3 regions of the Idiomarina sp. OXR-189 genome follow, and region 1 is predicted to be linked to each of the others. Evidence: predicted binding sites of a transcription regulator. Region 1 holds the regulator's gene; each other region holds the start of a gene.
What was found. Region 1 encodes sigma-54, which starts transcription at its own class of promoters, with help from an activator protein. Its sites were predicted from a motif close to GTTGGCACGNNNNTNGNNT; they were not measured.

Region 1 (2,272 bases):
TGTCATGACGGGTAATGCCTGACAGTTTCGGCGCGACAATTTGGCTAATGGTTTCTAATACCCGCTTTTTACTTGCACCCTCGACTGCACACTTGGTGCAGTCGGGGCTTAACAACTCACTTATTTGCATGGACTAATGCTTTTTCATTTTTTCTTTGTGTTTAATAACCTGACGGTCAAGCTTATCGATTAAACCATCAATGGCTGCGTACATATCATCGTGAACAGAGTCAGCAAAAATTTCACCGCCGTTCAAATGCACGGTAGCTTCTGCTTTTTGATTCGTTTTTTCAACATTAAGGATGACGTGAACGTTGGTTATATGGTCAAAATGGCGCTCTAACTTAGCAAATTTTGTATCCACATACTCACGCAGAGACTCAGTGATATCGATATGATGACCAGTAAGATTAATTTGCATAACGTCTTCCTTCTGCAGTTTACAAGTTATAAAAGACTCTTGCGTTGACTCGATGAGGGAATATTCAATGATTCCCGGTACTTCGCAATTGTCCTCCTCGCTACTTTGATGCCTTGCTCGGCTATCAGTTCAGCGATTTTGCTGTCGCTTAATGGTTTGCTACGATTTTCTGCAGCGACTAACTTCTTAATTAAAGCACGTATTGCGGTACTTGAACACTCACCTCCACCTTCTGTACTGACATGGCTTGAGAAAAAGTATTTCAGCTCAAATATACCTCTTGGGCAGTGCAGAAACTTCTGCGTCGTTACCCGTGAAATAGTACTTTCATGCATTTCTACCGCTTCGGCGACATCGTTGAGTACCATAGGCTTCATTGCCTCTTCGCCGTACTCAAAAAAGCCTTGCTGGCGCTGGACAATGCAGTTGGCAACTTTCAGCAGTGTTTCATTACGGCTTTCGAGGCTTTTAATAAACCAACGAGCTTCTTGCGTATGGTTTTTAATATACTGACTGTCTGCCGAGGACTTCGCCGCTTTACTCAGTGCCGCGTATTCTTCATTGACCTTTAATTTAGGTACGCTATCGGGGTTTAATTCGACCACCCAGCGGCCATTCTTTTTCATGACTGCAACGTCAGGAATAACGTACTCGACTTCTTGCTGAGCAATTTGCTCGCCCGGATGCGGGTGCATTTGCTGAATCAGGCGCATCACTTCCCGCAAGTCGCCTTCTGTTAGCTTTAGTTTGCGCTGAATATTGCGAAAGTCGCGGTTGCCTAACAAGTCCATATGATCGCAAACAAGGGTTAGGGCGTCATATTTGAAGGGCGTGCGGTCATCCAGTTGTCTTAACTGAATGGCGAGACACTCACTGACTGTGCGCGCACCAACTCCGACAGGGTCGAAATGTTGAATGCGCTTGAGTACCATGCAAACTTCTTCCTCGCCAACCTCGGGTAGGCGCACAGACTCTATAATGTCGTCGATATCTGCGGTTAAATAACCGTTGTCGTCAATAGCCTCAATAATGGCTTCGCCAATGGCGGTGTCTTCCTCAGAAAAGTGTGAGAGCTGCATTTGCCAAATGAGATGATCCTGCAGAGATTCGCTGGTTGAGCCTTGGTAAACCTCGTAGTCGCCGTCGTACGACTTACTGCTCGATGCTGCGCCATTGACTGGCGTAGATGACGAATAAGTATCGTCCCAGGTACTGTCGACAGGCAGATCTTCCGGCATTTCCTGAGTTTTAATAACGTCGGATGTTTCTCGTTGGCTGTCGTCTTTATGTAAGGAGTTTACATGATCCGCGCTGTCGCTGTCCTGGGACTGCTCACTCTCGACTTCTAACAATGGGTTATTGTCCAGAGCGTCTTGAATCTCTGCCTGTAAGTCGAGCGAAGAGAGCTGCAGCAAGCGTATAGCTTGTTGTAACTGAGGCGTCATGGTCAGTTGCTGACCAATTTTTAGCTGCAGACTTTGTCTCATGGTTATCGTCCCGGTATCACATTAAAGGGTGAACTGCTCACCGAGGTAAACGTCTTTAACCTGTTGATTCGATAATATACTTTCTGCATCTCCGCTGGCAATAAGTTCTCCGTGGCTAACAATATACGCGTGTTCACAAACGGACAGCGTTTCTCTGACATTATGATCGGTAATAAGTACACCAATACCACGCTGCTTCAAATGTTCAACAATTTTCTTAATATCGATAACCGAAATAGGGTCAACGCCTGCGAAAGGTTCATCTAACAGAATGAACGTGGGTTCAGCAGCCAGTGCGCGTGCGATTTCAACGCGGCGCCTTTCGCCGCCGGATAAACTCATGCCCAGGCTATTAGCGATATGC
Region 2 (2,272 bases), 900 kb from region 1:
TAGAATTACCGCCAATAGTACCGCCTGTGCCTGCCACCGACACAAAAACGTCGATATTGCCGTTCATTTGTTCCCAAATTTCGGGCGCAGTGTGCAGGTAATGCGCCCGTGCGTTACTGGTATTTTCAAACTGATTCGCCCACCAGCAGTCATCGCGCTCTTCGGCTAAACGACGTGCCGTATGGTAAAAGTGGTTTTCATTTTTAAAAGGTACCGGATCCACCGCCATCAGCTCACCGCCGTGCAAGCGTATCATTCGTTCTTTTTCCGGTGTTTGGTCATTAGGCATCACCGCCAGCATATTTAGCCCGTAAGCCTTAGCAACCACAGCCAAGCCAATGCCGGTATTCCCCGCAGTGCCTTCAACGACGGTCATGCCCGGCTTCAGTTCGCCACGTTCCATGGCATCTTCAATAAGTTGCTTAGCGGCACGATCTTTAATCGAGCCGCCCGGGTTTTGAAACTCACATTTCAGGAATATGTCGCACCCCGTCAAATCCGATAATGACGGAATACGTAAGAGATCGGTCTGCCCAATTAAGTCACTCTGACGTTCACCTACCAGCATGGCTAAACCCTTTAATCATTCAATAGTGTTGGTAAATAGTATCTCCCGCAAGCCAATTTGGTTCAATAGGTCTTTTTGGTGCAATGCACCCGCTTAGTGCAAGTTTCCGCTTTAATAAGCTCTTAAAAATAAATTTAACCTTAAAAATCAACACTTTGTTTTTTGGCATGGTTCGTGAAAGGCAAAGGTTAACACTGCATTAACAAGGTAAAGCCCATGAAAATGATTATCGCATTAATTAAGCCGTTTAAATTGGACGACGTGAAAGAGTCTTTATTCGAGATAGGCTGCCAAGGACTAACCGTATCGGAAGTCAGAGGTGTTGGTCGTCAAAAAGGACACACCGAACTTTACCGAGGCGCCGAATACACCGTTGATTTTCTCCCTAAAATTCGTATCGAAATTGCGGTTAGTGACGCGCAGCTAGAGCGAGCGTTAGAAGTCATTCAGTCAGCGGCGCAGACCGGCGGCATTGGCGATGGGAAAATTTTTGTCACCCCTTTAGAGCATTGCATACGCATTCGCACTGGAGAAACGAACGAACAAGCTTTATAGAGGAAGCACTCATGGAATCTCAACAGCACTTAGCGCAACTGCCTTATGTTTTAGACACTTTCTTTTTATTAATCTCCGGCGCCTTTGTTATGTGGATGGCCGCGGGTTTCTCTATGCTTGAAGCCGGTTTGGTCAGAGCTAAAAACACGACAGAGATACTGACTAAGAATATCACCCTATATGCGTTAGCCTGCCTCAGCTATTTGTTTATTGGTTATGCCATCATGTACCCAAATGCGGCGCCAACAGCCCACGCAGCTGACGCCGGCTTCTTTTTCCAAATGGTGTTTGTCGCCACCGCAATGTCTATTGTTTCGGGCGTTGTTGCAGAGCGCATGAAACTCAATAGCTTTTTACTTTTTTGTGTTGCATTAAGCGCCTTTATTTACCCAATCCAGGGCGCATGGAGCTGGGGTGGCGGTTTCCTGTCAGAACTTGGCTTCGTTGATTTTGCCGGTTCAAGTATTGTTCACCTAACCGGAGCATCCGCCGCTTTTGCCGCTGTTCTATTACTAGGTCCACGCTTGGGCAAATATTCTAAATCAGATGCCGTAATGGCCATTCCAGGCGCTAATATGCCACTGGCCACTTTGGGAACTCTGGTTTTATGGTTCGGATGGTTCGGCTTTAATGGCGGCTCTCAGCTTGCATTAAGCTCTACCGCAGATGCCAATGCTATTGCTTCCGCCTTTGTGAATACCAACATATCAGCAGCGGGAGGAACGGTCGCGGCCTATTTGTTTACCAAAGTCTTTTTTAAAAAGGCTGACCTCACGATGATTCTAAATGGCGCCCTCGCAGGCTTAGTTGCTATAACAGCACAACCCGTTACTCCACCAAGTTGGCTGGCGGCCATTGTTGGCTTTACGGCAGGAATACTGGTTGTGCTATCCATTATTTTTCTGGACAAACTGCATATCGATGACCCTGTTGGGGCTATTTCAGTTCACGGGGTGGTGGGAATATTCGGTACCCTGGTCGTTCCAATCAGTGACTCGGGGGCAACTCTGCTTAACCAGTTGATAGGAGCATCCGTCATTCTGGCCTGGGGCTTTTTAACGAGCTTTGTCCTTTGGGGGTTACTGAAATTCACAATCGGAATAAGGGTCACCAAAGAACAAGAGTATGCGGGCTTAGATAAAGTGGACT
Region 3 (2,272 bases), 360 kb from region 1:
CTTCAGAAAAAGAAAAAGCTCTGGCCGAAGTGACACGCCTCGACACTTTGTTGTCAGAGCACCCCGACAAAGACACTTTGAAAGAAGACGCGCAGTTAGCCGCTGCGGTTGAGTCCATTAAGCAAACCCTCGCCAATGTTCAACACCAAAACCAAGTCAATGAACGCGTAGTTCAGTCGACGCTGAACAGCATTGACCAACTCAAGCAAAGTATTTTACAGTCAGCCCGCAAAGACTCTCTTACCTACAACAGTAAAGGCAAAATTCGTTAAAGAATTCTGCGTTTCAGCCGTTATAACGATTAGTACGTTTTAGTCCGTAGGGGTCGTTATGACAAAGCAAATTTTGACACTGGGTATTGTCCTTTCATCAATGGTTTTAAGTGGCTGTGCGGCTTATAACAACTTGGTGTACGATCAAAAGCACGTCGAATGGGAAACTCAAACGCCTGACACCTTTCCGGTATTAAACGCGGTTGGCTATGCGCCTATTGAAAAGCAATCAGGTGATTCGGCTCAAGTGAAAGACCTAAACGCGATGCGCGCCTCTAAGCTGGCTGCGTATCGCGAACTTGCGGAACAAGTGTATGGGCAACGAATTGCCGGCAGCAGCTCGGTGGAAGACTGGGCGTTGAATAACGATAGCTTTCAGGCATCGGTTGACGGTGTTATTCGCGGGGCCGAAGTCGTGAAAACCTACACCGTTGGCGAGTATTACGCGACGGAATTGCGTTTAGACTTTGAGAAAGTACACCGCTTGTATCAAAGCACCAACCGCCAGCAAAAAGTAAAACGTGTTGTTTATTATTAAGCAAAGCTTTTAAGTTAAAATTTGGCAGGGTTCTTGCATTTTATTTCAGAGAAAGCCTCAAAGACCGACAATAAATCGACACTTTGGATAAGACTGGGATACAACACATGAACTGGAAGACCTTGCTTTTACTCGCGTCACTTATTTTTCTTGCGTTTCCAAGCGACGCTCGCTGGATTGAAGCTCAAGGTACGGCGCGTATTGTGAATGGTGATGTCGAAAAGGCGCGCCAGCAAGCCATTGAAAACGCCCTTCAACAAGCTCTCCTCTCTTCTGGTGGCAGTATCAGCAGCATTCAGCAGGTGGTTGATGGCGTCCTGAGTAACACAGAAACCCAGTGGACCAGTCGTGGCGATGTCGATCAAGTTTCTATCGTGCGAGAGGAAGTTCGGGACGATCGTGTCGTGGTTTTACTACGCGCAGACATTTGGAACCGCGAGGGCGAATGCGCCCGCAGTAGCTATAAAAACTCCGTCACTATTGTGCCGTTTGAGCTGCGCGACCGCGCCCATGGTACCTGGGGCCAAATTTGGGATATCGGCGAAGTGTCTGCTGAGCGCTTTTCGCGCACACTAGGTGGCGTCGGCAGTCAAATTCATATTGCCCACACCTTACAACGTCACGCGGGCCTAAACGACGCATTAAGTGGCCTGAATCTGGAAGAACTGGGGCGTATGGCACGTAGTTTAGGACTGGCTAACGACAGTCAGTTCGTCGTGTTTGGCTTGTTTGACGACTTAGCTATGATGAATACCGACTCCGGCTGGCTATGGTCTTCAACGCCCGATCGCCACTATGCATTGACCCTATATTTAATGGATGCCAGCACAGGGCAACTTGTAACTCGCGCTCGAGTCGAAGACACTCAGCCCTGGACATTTGATCGCTCCGCCACCGTCGACGTGGCAACCGCAAACTTCTGGGACGAACCTTTTGGCGCCGCTCTCGACAGTGGCTTAGAAGACCTGGCCGGTGGCGTGAAAGAAAAACTGGTTTGTAAGCCAGTGCGCGGCCGCGTTATTGCCGTTGATGAGAAGACCGTACAGTTTAATTTAGGTCAGCAACATGGCGTTAAAGTAGGCGACAAATTAAAGGTCCTGCACCCAAGCCACTTTACCGATGACCAAGGTCGTTTTCGCCAAAAATGGGAAGTCAGCCAGTTTGAAGTGGAAGTGCAACAAGTTCAGCAAAGCACAGCAGTGGCTCAGTTAACCGGCAGCAATATGTTGCATAATGTACAAGTCAGAGACTGGGTTGTTCCCATTGACTAGGGGATGAAACCGCTCGCCGGTTCTGGCATAATTCGCGGCACGTCCCCGTAGCTCAGCTGGATAGAGCAATTGCCTCCTAAGCAATAGGTCGCAGGTTCGACTCCTGCCGGGGACGCAAGCCAACTCAGCCACGAATAAAAGGTATTTTCAGTAGGCCCCAAATTTTAGTTGTCACTGTCTGGTCTCGGTAT

Region 2: UM402_RS10550 (P-II family nitrogen regulator) is a predicted target of sigma-54. The motif match lies at 730-748, and genes of this name have one in related genera.
Region 3: UM402_RS03870 (flagellar assembly protein FlgT) is a predicted target of sigma-54. The motif match lies at 831-849, and genes of this name have one in related genera.

The regions. Positions count from the first base shown of each region.
Region 1 covers NZ_CP139706.1:432,476-434,747, forward strand. Annotated here, with positions in the region: gene ptsN (PTS IIA-like nitrogen regulatory protein PtsN) at 1-130, opposite strand, end outside; gene hpf (ribosome hibernation promoting factor) at 134-421, opposite strand; gene UM402_RS02085 (RNA polymerase factor sigma-54) at 448-1,908, opposite strand; gene lptB (LPS export ABC transporter ATP-binding protein) at 1,930-2,272, opposite strand, start outside.
Region 2 covers NZ_CP139706.1:2,135,755-2,138,026, forward strand. Annotated here, with positions in the region: gene UM402_RS10545 (cysteine synthase A) at 1-568, opposite strand, end outside; gene UM402_RS10550 (P-II family nitrogen regulator) at 785-1,123, shown strand; gene UM402_RS10555 (ammonium transporter) at 1,135-2,272, shown strand, end outside.
Region 3 covers NZ_CP139706.1:797,078-799,349, reverse strand. Annotated here, with positions in the region: gene UM402_RS03880 (flagellar protein FlgN) at 1-272, shown strand, start outside; gene UM402_RS03875 (LPP20 family lipoprotein) at 331-810, shown strand; gene UM402_RS03870 (flagellar assembly protein FlgT) at 918-2,081, shown strand; tRNA gene UM402_RS03865 (tRNA-Arg) at 2,123-2,196, shown strand; gene UM402_RS03860 (sterol desaturase family protein) at 2,206-2,272, opposite strand, start outside.